3 regions of the Streptomyces sp. NPDC017095 genome follow, and region 3 is predicted to be linked to each of the others. Evidence: riboswitches for the same ligand, from Rfam matches in the RefSeq annotation. Region 3 holds a riboswitch; each other region holds the start of a gene.
What was found. Region 3 has a riboswitch for thiamine pyrophosphate ahead of thiO (glycine oxidase ThiO). Riboswitches for the same ligand answer to the same signal wherever they lie in the genome.

Region 1: linked by a shared signal. The riboswitch ahead of ACH4OA_RS21920 (thiamine ABC transporter substrate binding subunit) and the one ahead of thiO (glycine oxidase ThiO) in region 3 are both predicted to bind thiamine pyrophosphate.
Region 2: linked by a shared signal. The riboswitch ahead of thiC (phosphomethylpyrimidine synthase ThiC) and the one ahead of thiO (glycine oxidase ThiO) in region 3 are both predicted to bind thiamine pyrophosphate.

The regions. Positions count from the first base shown of each region.
Region 1 is NZ_JBIROU010000010.1:232,915-236,113, forward strand. Features, by position in the region: gene rlmN (23S rRNA (adenine(2503)-C(2))-methyltransferase RlmN) at 12-1,118, shown strand; TPP riboswitch at 1,142-1,248, shown strand; gene ACH4OA_RS21920 (thiamine ABC transporter substrate binding subunit) at 1,330-2,403, shown strand; gene ACH4OA_RS21925 (iron ABC transporter permease) at 2,442-3,199, shown strand, end outside.
Region 2 is NZ_JBIROU010000003.1:488,396-491,594, forward strand. Features, by position in the region: gene ACH4OA_RS08350 (YibE/F family protein) at 1-1,068, opposite strand, end outside; TPP riboswitch at 1,150-1,327, shown strand; gene thiC (phosphomethylpyrimidine synthase ThiC) at 1,320-3,104, shown strand.
Region 3 is NZ_JBIROU010000011.1:125,045-128,243, forward strand. Features, by position in the region: gene ACH4OA_RS22910 (NAD(P)/FAD-dependent oxidoreductase) at 1-714, opposite strand, end outside; gene ACH4OA_RS22915 (hypothetical protein) at 747-1,097, opposite strand; TPP riboswitch at 1,151-1,261, shown strand; gene thiO (glycine oxidase ThiO) at 1,259-2,428, shown strand; gene thiS (sulfur carrier protein ThiS) at 2,425-2,637, shown strand; gene ACH4OA_RS22930 (thiazole synthase) at 2,641-3,199, shown strand, end outside.

The DNA.
Region 1 (3,199 bases), on a different contig from region 3:
CTGGTAACGCCATGCCTAAGCCCGGAGAACTCACTTTCGTCGCCCCGCGCGGAGCCAAGAAGCCGCCGCGGCATCTCGCCGATCTCACGCCCGCCGAGCGCAAGGACGCGGTGGCCGAGGTCGGGGAGAAGCCGTTCCGCGCCAAGCAGCTCGCGCAGCACTACTTCGCGCGGTACGCGCACGACCCCGAGCAGTGGACCGACATCCCCGCCGGTTCGCGCGCCAAGCTGCAGGAAGCGCTGTTCCCGGAGCTGATGACCGTCGTCCGGCATCTGTCCACCGACCAGGGGACCACGCGCAAGACGCTGTGGCGGCTGTTCGACGGCACCCTGGTGGAGTCCGTGCTGATGCGGTACCCGGACCGGGTGACCATGTGCATCAGCTCGCAGGCCGGCTGCGGGATGAACTGCCCGTTCTGCGCCACCGGCCAGGCGGGTCTCGACCGGAACCTGTCCACCGCCGAGATCGTCCACCAGATCGTGGACGGCATGCGGGCGCTGCGCGACGGCGAGGTGCCGGGCGGTCCGGCGCGGCTGTCCAACATCGTCTTCATGGGGATGGGCGAGCCGCTCGCCAACTACAAGCGGGTCGTGGGTGCCATCCGGGCGCTCACCGACCCGGCCCCGGACGGGCTCGGCCTCTCCCAGCGCGGGATCACCGTCTCCACCGTGGGCCTGGTGCCGGCCATCCACCGGTTCGCCGACGAGGACTTCAAGTGCCGGCTGGCGATCTCCCTGCACGCCCCCGACGACGAGCTGCGCGACACCCTCGTCCCGGTGAACACCCGCTGGAAGGTCCGCGAGGTGCTGGACGCCGGGTTCGAGTACGCCGCGAAGAGCGGACGCCGGCTGTCGATCGAGTACGCGCTGATCCGCGACATCAACGACCAGGCCTGGCGCGGCGACCGGCTCGGCCGGCTGCTCAAGGGCAGGCCCGTGCACGTCAACCTGATCCCGCTGAACCCGACGCCGGGCTCCCAGTGGACCGCGTCGCGGCCGGCGGACGAGAAGGCGTTCGTGGAGGCCATCGCCGCGCACGGGGTGCCGGTCACCATCCGGGACACCCGCGGTCAGGAGATCGACGGAGCCTGTGGTCAGCTCGCGGCCACCGAACGGTAATCTGACCACGTCCACATATCTTCATATTCCGACAGGGGAGCGCCACAGCGCTGAGAGTGCGGCACCGGGCCGCAGACCCTCTGAACCTCGCCCAGGTCATTCTGGGTAGGAAGTTCGGTCACCACTCAAGCTGTTGCGCCCTGTCCGGGTCTCCGCGGAGCCCCGGACAGGGCCGCGTCTCTTCCTGGCCCACTCCAGGAGGACACTTCACGTGCACACCAAGACCCTCGTGGCCGCGGCGGCCGGTCTCGGCCTGCTGGCCCTCTCCGGGTGCGGGTCGTCGGACACCGGGGACTCCGCCCGCGCCAAGACCGTCACCCTGGTCAGCCACGACTCCTGGGCCGTCTCCAAAAGCGTCGTCAAGGACTTCGAGAAGCGGTCCGGGTACAAGCTGCGGGTCCTCAAGGACGGCGACGCCGGACAGGCCGTCAACAAGGCGATCCTGACCAAGGGCAACCCGCAGGGCGACGTCTTCTTCGGCGTCGACAACACCCTGCTCTCCCGGGCCCTGGACAACGGCCTGTTCCAGCCGTACGAGGCGAAGGGCTCCGCCGCGATCCCGCCCGCGGACCGCGCCGGCCAGGCCGGGCACCGCGTCACGCCCGTCGACACCGGCGACATCTGCGTCAACTACGACAAGGCCTACTTCAGCGAGCACAAGCTGACCCCGCCGCGGACCTTCGCCGACCTCGCCGCGCCCCGGTACAAGGACCTCCTCGTCACCGAGAACGCGGCCACCTCCTCGCCCGGCCTCGGCTTCCTGCTCGGCAGCGCCGCCGCGTTCGGCGACGACGGCTGGGAGGGGTACTGGAAGAAGCTCGAGGCCAACGGCGTCAAGGTCGTCGACGGCTGGGAGCAGGCCTACTACCAGGAGTTCTCCGGTTCCTCCGAGGGCAGGAAGGCCGGCGGCGACCGGCCGCTCGTCGTGTCGTACGCCTCCTCCCCGCCCGCCGAGGTGATCTACGCCAAGAAGCGGCCCGCAACCGCCCCGACCGGCGTGGCGTACGGCACCTGCTTCCGGCAGACCGAGTACGCCGGGCTGCTGGCCGGCGCCCGCAACCCCGAGGGCGGCAAGGCGCTCCTCGACTTCCTGCTCACCAGGCAGTTCCAGGAGGACATGCCGCTGAACATGTTCGTCTACCCGGTGGTGAAGGGCGCGAAGGTGCCGGCCGAGTTCACGCGGTACGGTCCGGCGGCGAAGGACCCGCGGACCCTGGCCCCCGGGAAGATCGCCGCCAACCGCGACCAGTGGGTCAAGTCGTGGACCTCGCTCGTACTGAAGTAGCCCGGACCCGGCGCGGGAGCGCGGCGCGGCTGGGGCTGATGGCCCTGCCCGTCGCGTTCTTCGCCGTGTTCTTCGCCTGGCCGGTCGCCGCGATCGTCGCGCGCGGGCTGAAGACGGACGGCACCTGGCACCTCGGCCGGATCGCGGACGTCGTCACCCAGCCGGACCTGCGGCAGGTGCTGTGGTTCACCACCTGGCAGGCGCTCGCCTCCACCGCGCTCACCCTGCTGCTCGCGCTGCCCGCCGCCTATGTCTTCGCCCGCCTCGACTTCCCCGGCCGGCACCTGCTGCGGGCCGTCGTCACGGTCCCGTTCGTGCTGCCCACCGTCGTCGCCGGCAGCGCCTTCCTGGCGCTGGTCGGCCGGGGCGGCCTGCTGGACGAGCTGTGGGGGGTACGGCTGGACACCACGGTGTGGGCGATCCTGCTGGCCCACGTCTTCTTCAACTACGCGGTCGTCGTCCGCACGGTCGGCGGCCTGTGGGCGCAGCTCGATCCCCGGCAGGAGGAGGCCGCGCGGATGCTGGGCGCCTCCCCGCTGACGGCCTGGCGCAAGGTCACGCTGCCCGCGCTCGGGCCCGCCGTGGCCGCCGCCGCCCTGATGGTGTTCCTGTTCACCTTCACCTCCTTCGGAGTGGTGCAGATCCTCGGCGGTCCCGCCTTCTCCACCATCGAGGTGGAGATCTACCGGCAGACCTCCGAGACCTTCGACCTGGCCACGGCCGCCGTCCTCACCCTGGTGCAGTTCGCCGCCGTCGGCGCGATCCTCGCCGTGCACGCCTGGACGGTACGGCGGCG
Region 2 (3,199 bases), on a different contig from region 3:
GGCCAGCAGCAGGCCGCTCATGTCGATCGACGGGTACAGACCGTGGATCAGACCGGTGCTGTCGTCCGTGTTGCCGGTCAGCGCCGCCCAGCCGATGAAGAGCGAGCCGAGCCCGCCGATCAGCGACAGCGAGATCAGCGTGCCGAGCACCGCCACCGACGTACGGGCCGACAGGCCATGGCACATGTACAGGGCGATCAGCATGATGGCGCTCGACCCGACCACGGCCACCAGCAGCGGGTCCCCGCCCTGGAGGATCGCCGGCAGGATGAACAGCGTCAGCACCAGGAAGCTGACGGCCAGCGCGACCAGGGCCATGACACCGCGCAGCCGGCCCACCACGACCACGGCCACCGCGAAGACACCCGCGAGCAGGGCCATGGGGAACGTCCGGTTCACATCGGTCACCGCGTACTGCAGGTTCTTCGGGGCCGAGGGCTCGTAGGCGACCACGACCTTCTCGCCCTGGTGGAGCTGGCGCGGCTGGTCCGGCTGCACGATCTCGGTGAACGTACGGCCCTTGTCCTTGCCGGTGTCCACCCGGATGGTCGCCTTCTTGCAGGTCCCGTCGGCCTGCTGCTGCGCCGAACTGCCCTCGGCGGTGGACGTGTCGCCGGTCGGCGGGACACCGGAGGCATTCGCCGCCGTGCAGCTCAGTTCGGTGACCCGGGTGACCGTGGCCTGCTGGGTCTGCCGGTCGAAGCCGACGCCGGTGCGCTTGTGGGACGGGGCGTCTCCGGGCCAGAGCACCACGAGTCCGACCAGCACCGCCGCGGTGAAGGGCACCAGGATCGCCGCGATCACCTTGCGCAGGTGCTGGGAGACCGGGGCCGCAGGACCGTGGCTGTGGCTGTGCCCGTGCGAGTGACCGTGCGCACGACCGGCTTCACGGCCGTCGACGGGGGCTCCATGGCCCCCGGCGAAGACGTCACGGCCCCCGTCAAAGGCTTCACCGCCGCCTTCCCCGGCTGCACGGCCGCCCTCCGGGGTTCCGTGGCCGGGGCCGGCGCCCCCTTCCGAGCCGTCTTGACGGCGCGGCCCGGGCGGCTGGTGCGGGTACTGCTCCATCCTGGTCACCGCCAGATCATCCCAAGAACGGGTGGGGGCCCACTGTTCAGCGCGCCACACATGACGCTAGCGTGGAGGCACCTTTGCACACGCGGGAGCTCGGAGCACCGGGCTGAGAGGGCGCTGACCTCCGTAGACGCGATGTTTCACGTGGAACGAGCGATGGTCCACGGGGAATGTCGGCAGACGGGAACCGCTGCGTCGACCGCCGAACCTGTTACCGGGTAATGCCGGCGTAGGGAGTAGGTCTCATGACCAACAAGGACGCACGCACGCCTGCCTCCGTCCAGGACGAGAAGTCCCCGGAGGCCGGGAAGTCCATCGGCTGGCACAAGGCGTATGTCGAAGGCTCGCGCCCCGACCTGCGCGTACCGGTCCGTCAGGTGCATCTCACCAACGGGCAGTCGGTCACGCTGTACGACACCTCGGGCCCGTACACCGATCCACTCGTCGACACGGACGTCCGCAGGGGGCTGTCACCGGTGCGGGAGAACTGGATCATCGCCCGTGGCGACACCGAGGAGTACGCGGGCCGTCCGGTCCGTCCCGAGGACGACGGGATCAAGCACACCTCGCCGCGCGGCGGACTGCGGAACCTGGACGCGGTCTTCCCCGGACGTCCCCGGCAGCCTCGGCGGGGCCGCGACGGCCAGGCGGTCACGCAGCTCGCGTACGCCCGCCGGGGCGACATCACGCCGGAGATGGAGTTCGTGGCCCTCCGGGAGAACGTCTCTCCCGAGGTGGTCCGCGAGGAGATCGCGGCGGGCCGGGCGGTGCTGCCGGCCAACGTCAACCATCCGGAGATCGAGCCGATGATCATCGGCAAGCGGTTCCTGGTGAAGGTCAACGCCAACATCGGCAACTCCGCCGTGACGTCCTCCATCGAAGAGGAGGTCGACAAGATGACCTGGGCGACCCGCTGGGGCGCCGACACGGTCATGGATCTGTCCACCGGGCGCAATATCCACACCACCCGCGAGTGGGTGCTGCGCAACTCCCCCGTCCCCATCGGCACGGTGCCGCTCTATCAGGCCCTGGAGAAGGTCGACGGCAGGGCCGAGGAGCTGACCTGGGAGATCTACAAGGACACCGTCATCGAGCAGGCCGAGCAGGGCGTGGACTACATGACCGTCCACGCGGGCGTCCGGCTCGCGTACGTCCCCCTCACCGCCAACCGCAAGACCGGGATCGTCTCGCGCGGCGGCTCGATCATGGCCGCGTGGTGCCTGGCGCACCACAAGGAGTCGTTCCTGTACGAGAACTTCGAGGAGCTGTGCGAGATCCTCGCCGCCTACGATGTCACCTACTCGCTGGGCGACGGACTGCGGCCGGGGTCGATCGCGGACGCCAACGACGAGGCGCAGTTCGCCGAGTTGCGGACGCTCGGGGAACTCAACCGGATCGCCAAACGGTTCCACGTACAGACGATGATCGAGGGCCCCGGGCACGTCCCGATGCACAAGATCAAGGAGAACATCGACCTCCAGCAGGAGATCTGCGATGAAGCTCCGTTCTATACGCTCGGCCCGCTGACCACCGACGTCGCGCCGGCGTACGACCACATCACCTCCGGTATCGGTGCCGCGATGATCGCCTGGTGGGGCACGGCGATGCTCTGCTACGTCACGCCCAAGGAGCACCTGGGCCTGCCCAACCGGGACGACGTCAAGACCGGTGTCATCACCTACAAGATCGCCGCGCACGCGGCGGACCTCGCCAAGGGGCACCCCGGTGCCCAGGAGTGGGACGACGCCCTGTCCGACGCCCGCTTCGAGTTCCGGTGGGAGGACCAGTTCAACCTCGCCCTGGACCCCGACACGGCACGTGAGTTCCACGACGAGACCCTGCCGGCCGAGCCCGCCAAGACGGCCCACTTCTGCTCCATGTGCGGTCCGAAGTTCTGCAGCATGAAGATCTCGCAGGACATCCGGCGTGAGCACGGGGGCAGCCGGACCGAGATCGAGGAGGGCATGGCGCAGAAGTCGAAGGAGTTCGCGGCCTCCGGCAACCGGGTGTATCTGCCCATCGCCGACTGACCCGCGGCCTTCCGGACGCTGAGCTACCCGGGGCGGCGCGGCGGCCGCCCCGGAGGGCGTTCTCCTGGAGACCGTCTCCCGCGCCACAGGCCCCT
Region 3 (3,199 bases):
GCCGACGACGACGGCGCCCGCGGGCAGCCGGGTGCCGTCGGCGAGCACCACCGCGCCGGGCTCGACCCGCGCCACGCGCGCGCCGGTGCGCAGTGCGACGCCCGCGTCGGCGTACCAGGCGGCCATGGGCGCGGCGGCCTCGGCGGGCAGGGCGCCGGCCAGCGGCCGGCCGGCGGCCTCCACGACGGTCACCGCGCAGCCGGCCTCGCGGGCGGCGGTGGCGAACTCGGCGCCGATCCAGCCGGCGCCCACGACGACGACGTCGTGCTGCCGGGCCAGCACGGGCCGCAGCCGGCCGGCGTCGTCCAGGGTGCGCAGCAGGTGCACGCCGGGCACGCCCTCGGTGCCGGGCAGCGTGACCGGTTCGGCGCCGGTGGCGAGGACCAGGACGTCGTAGGGCACCGGGCCCGCCTCGGTGTCCAGCTCGCGTGCGTCCGCCCGCAGGCCGCGCACCGCGCAGCCGAGCCGCAGTTCGACCCCGAGGGACTCGAAGTCGACGTCGAAGGCGGAGTCCTCGGCCTTGCCGAGCAGGACCGCCTTGGACAGCGGCGGCCGGTCGTAGGGCTGGTGGGGTTCGGCGCCGATGACGGTCACCCGGCCCCGGAAGCCCTGTTCCCGCAGGGCCACGGCGGTCTGCACCCCGGCCATGCCCGCGCCGACGACGACCACGCGCGGCCCCGGTGACGTGCCCTCTTGTGCTGTCTGCTCGCTCACCCGGTCACCTTAGACACATGACGGAACGTCAGTCAGCGGGCGTGCTCGGTGACCTGGTCCACAACGCTCGTGCCGGCGCCCGGACCGGACTCCCACTCCCAGGTCTCCGTCAGCCGCAGCCGCCCGTCCGGCAGCTCCCCGACCGTGGACACGCAGTGCCCGGAGGCGGTCGTCCCGTCGGTCCTGAGCTGCACGTACCGGAAGTCCAGCCGGTCGCCCTCGCGGGTGCCGACCAGATGGCCGCGCACCACGTCGCCGCCCGCGTACTCGGCCCAGACGGCGCCGTCCCGCTCGTGGTACGCGAACCGGGTGGCGGTGCCCACCTGGCCCGGGTCCTGGTCCGACACGGGGGCGAAGGCGAGTCCGTCGAGCGACCGGGCCATGGAACGGGGCTCCCTTACGGGTGAGGAGGGGTGCGGGCTAGGGTGGCCACCGTACAAGCACTCGCGGGAGCCCGGACGACCGGGCTGAGAGGGAGGCTCGCGGCCTCCGACCGTACGAACCTGATCCGGGTCATGCCGGCGAAGGGAGGGGCTCACCGCCCATGTCGTCACGTACGTCCGACGTCCTCGTCATCGGGGGCGGAATCATCGGCCTGGTCACGGCCTGGCGCGCGGCGCAGCGCGGGCTCGCCACAGCCGTCGTGGACCCCGCGCCCGGGGGCGGCGCCGCGCAGGTGGCGGCCGGGATGCTGGCCGCGGTCACCGAGCTGCACTACGGCGAGGAGACACTGCTCGGGCTGAACCTGGAGTCGGCCCGCCGCTATCCGGAGTTCGCCGCCGAGCTGACCGCGCTGACCGGCCAGGACCTCGGCTACCGGCGCTGCGGCACCCTCGCCGTGGCGCTGGACGCCGACGACCGGGCCCACCTGCGCGAACTGCACGCGCTCCAGCAGCGCTGCGGTCTGGCGGCGCAGTGGCTGTCCGGGCGGGAGTGCCGGCGCCTGGAACCGATGCTGGCGCCCGGGGTGCGCGGCGGGCTGCGGGTCGACGGCGACCACCAGATCGACCCGCGCCGGCTGGCCGCGGCCCTGGTCGCCGCGTGCGAGCGGACCGGTGTGGTGTTCCACCGCGACCGGGCGGAGCGCCTGGACGTGGTCGCGGACCGGGCCGCCGGCGTCACCACGGCGGACGGCACCGGGCTGCGCGCGGAGCAGGTGGTGCTCGCCGCCGGCAGCCTGAGCGGCCGCCTCGCGGGCGTGCCGCGGGAGCTGTCGCCGCCGGTCCGGCCGGTCAAGGGGCAGGTGCTGCGGCTGACCGTGCCGCCCCGGTACGCGCCGTTCCTGAGCCGGACCGTACGGGCCGTGGTGCGCGGCGGCCACGTCTATCTGGTGCCCCGGGAGAACGGCGAGCTGGTCGTCGGCGCCACCAGCGAGGAGCTGGGCTGGGACACGACGGTCACGGCCGGCGGCGTGTACGAGCTGCTGCGCGACGCCCACGAGCTGGTGCCCGGCATCACCGAGCTGCCGCTCACCGAGACCCGGGCCGGACTGCGCCCCGGCTCCCCCGACAACGCGCCGCTGCTCGGCCCGTCCGGCCTGGCCGGGCTGCTGCTGGCCACCGGTCACCACCGCAACGGGGTGCTGCTCACGCCGGTCACCGGGGACGTCCTGGCGCACACCCTGACCACCGGCGAACTCCCCGAAGAGGCACGTCCCTTCACTCCCCGGCGCTTCGGTGCCGCCCGCCCGGAACAGCAGGAGCAGCCCGTATGAGCACCTCCGTGACCATCTCCGTCAACGGCGAACCCCGCCGTGTCGCGCCGGGCACCGCACTGGACGCCCTGGTGCGCACGCTCACCGCGGCGCCGCGCGGGGTGGCCGCCGCCGTCAACGAGACCGTCGTCCCGCGGGCGCGGTGGGCGGCGACCGCGCTCGCCGAGGGCGACCGCGTCGAGGTCCTCACCGCCGTACAGGGAGGCTGAGCCATGGCCGACGATCCGCTGGTCCTCGGTGACCTGGCCTTCTCCTCCCGGCTGATCATGGGCACGGGCGGGGCGCCCAGCCTGGAGGTGCTGGAACGGGCGCTGGTCGCCTCCGGCACGGAGCTGACGACCGTCGCGATGCGGCGGGTGGACCCTTCCGTGCACGGCTCGGTGCTCTCGGTGCTGGAACGGCTCGGCATCCGGGTGCTGCCGAACACGGCGGGCTGTTTCACGGCCGGCGAGGCCGTGCTGACCGCCCGGCTGGCCCGGGAGGCGCTCGGCACGGACCTGGTGAAGCTGGAGGTGATCGCCGACGAGCGGACGCTGCTGCCCGATCCGGTGGAGACGCTGGAGGCGGCGGAGACGCTGGTCGACGACGGGTTCACGGTGCTGCCGTACACCAACGACGATCCGGTGCTCGCGCGCCGGCTGGAGGACGCCGGGTGCGCCGCCGTCATGCCGCTCGGCTCGCCGATCGGCTCCGGGCTCGGCATCCGCAATCCGCACAACTTCCAGCTCATCGTGGAGCACGCGCGCGTGCCGGTGATCCTGGACGCGGGGG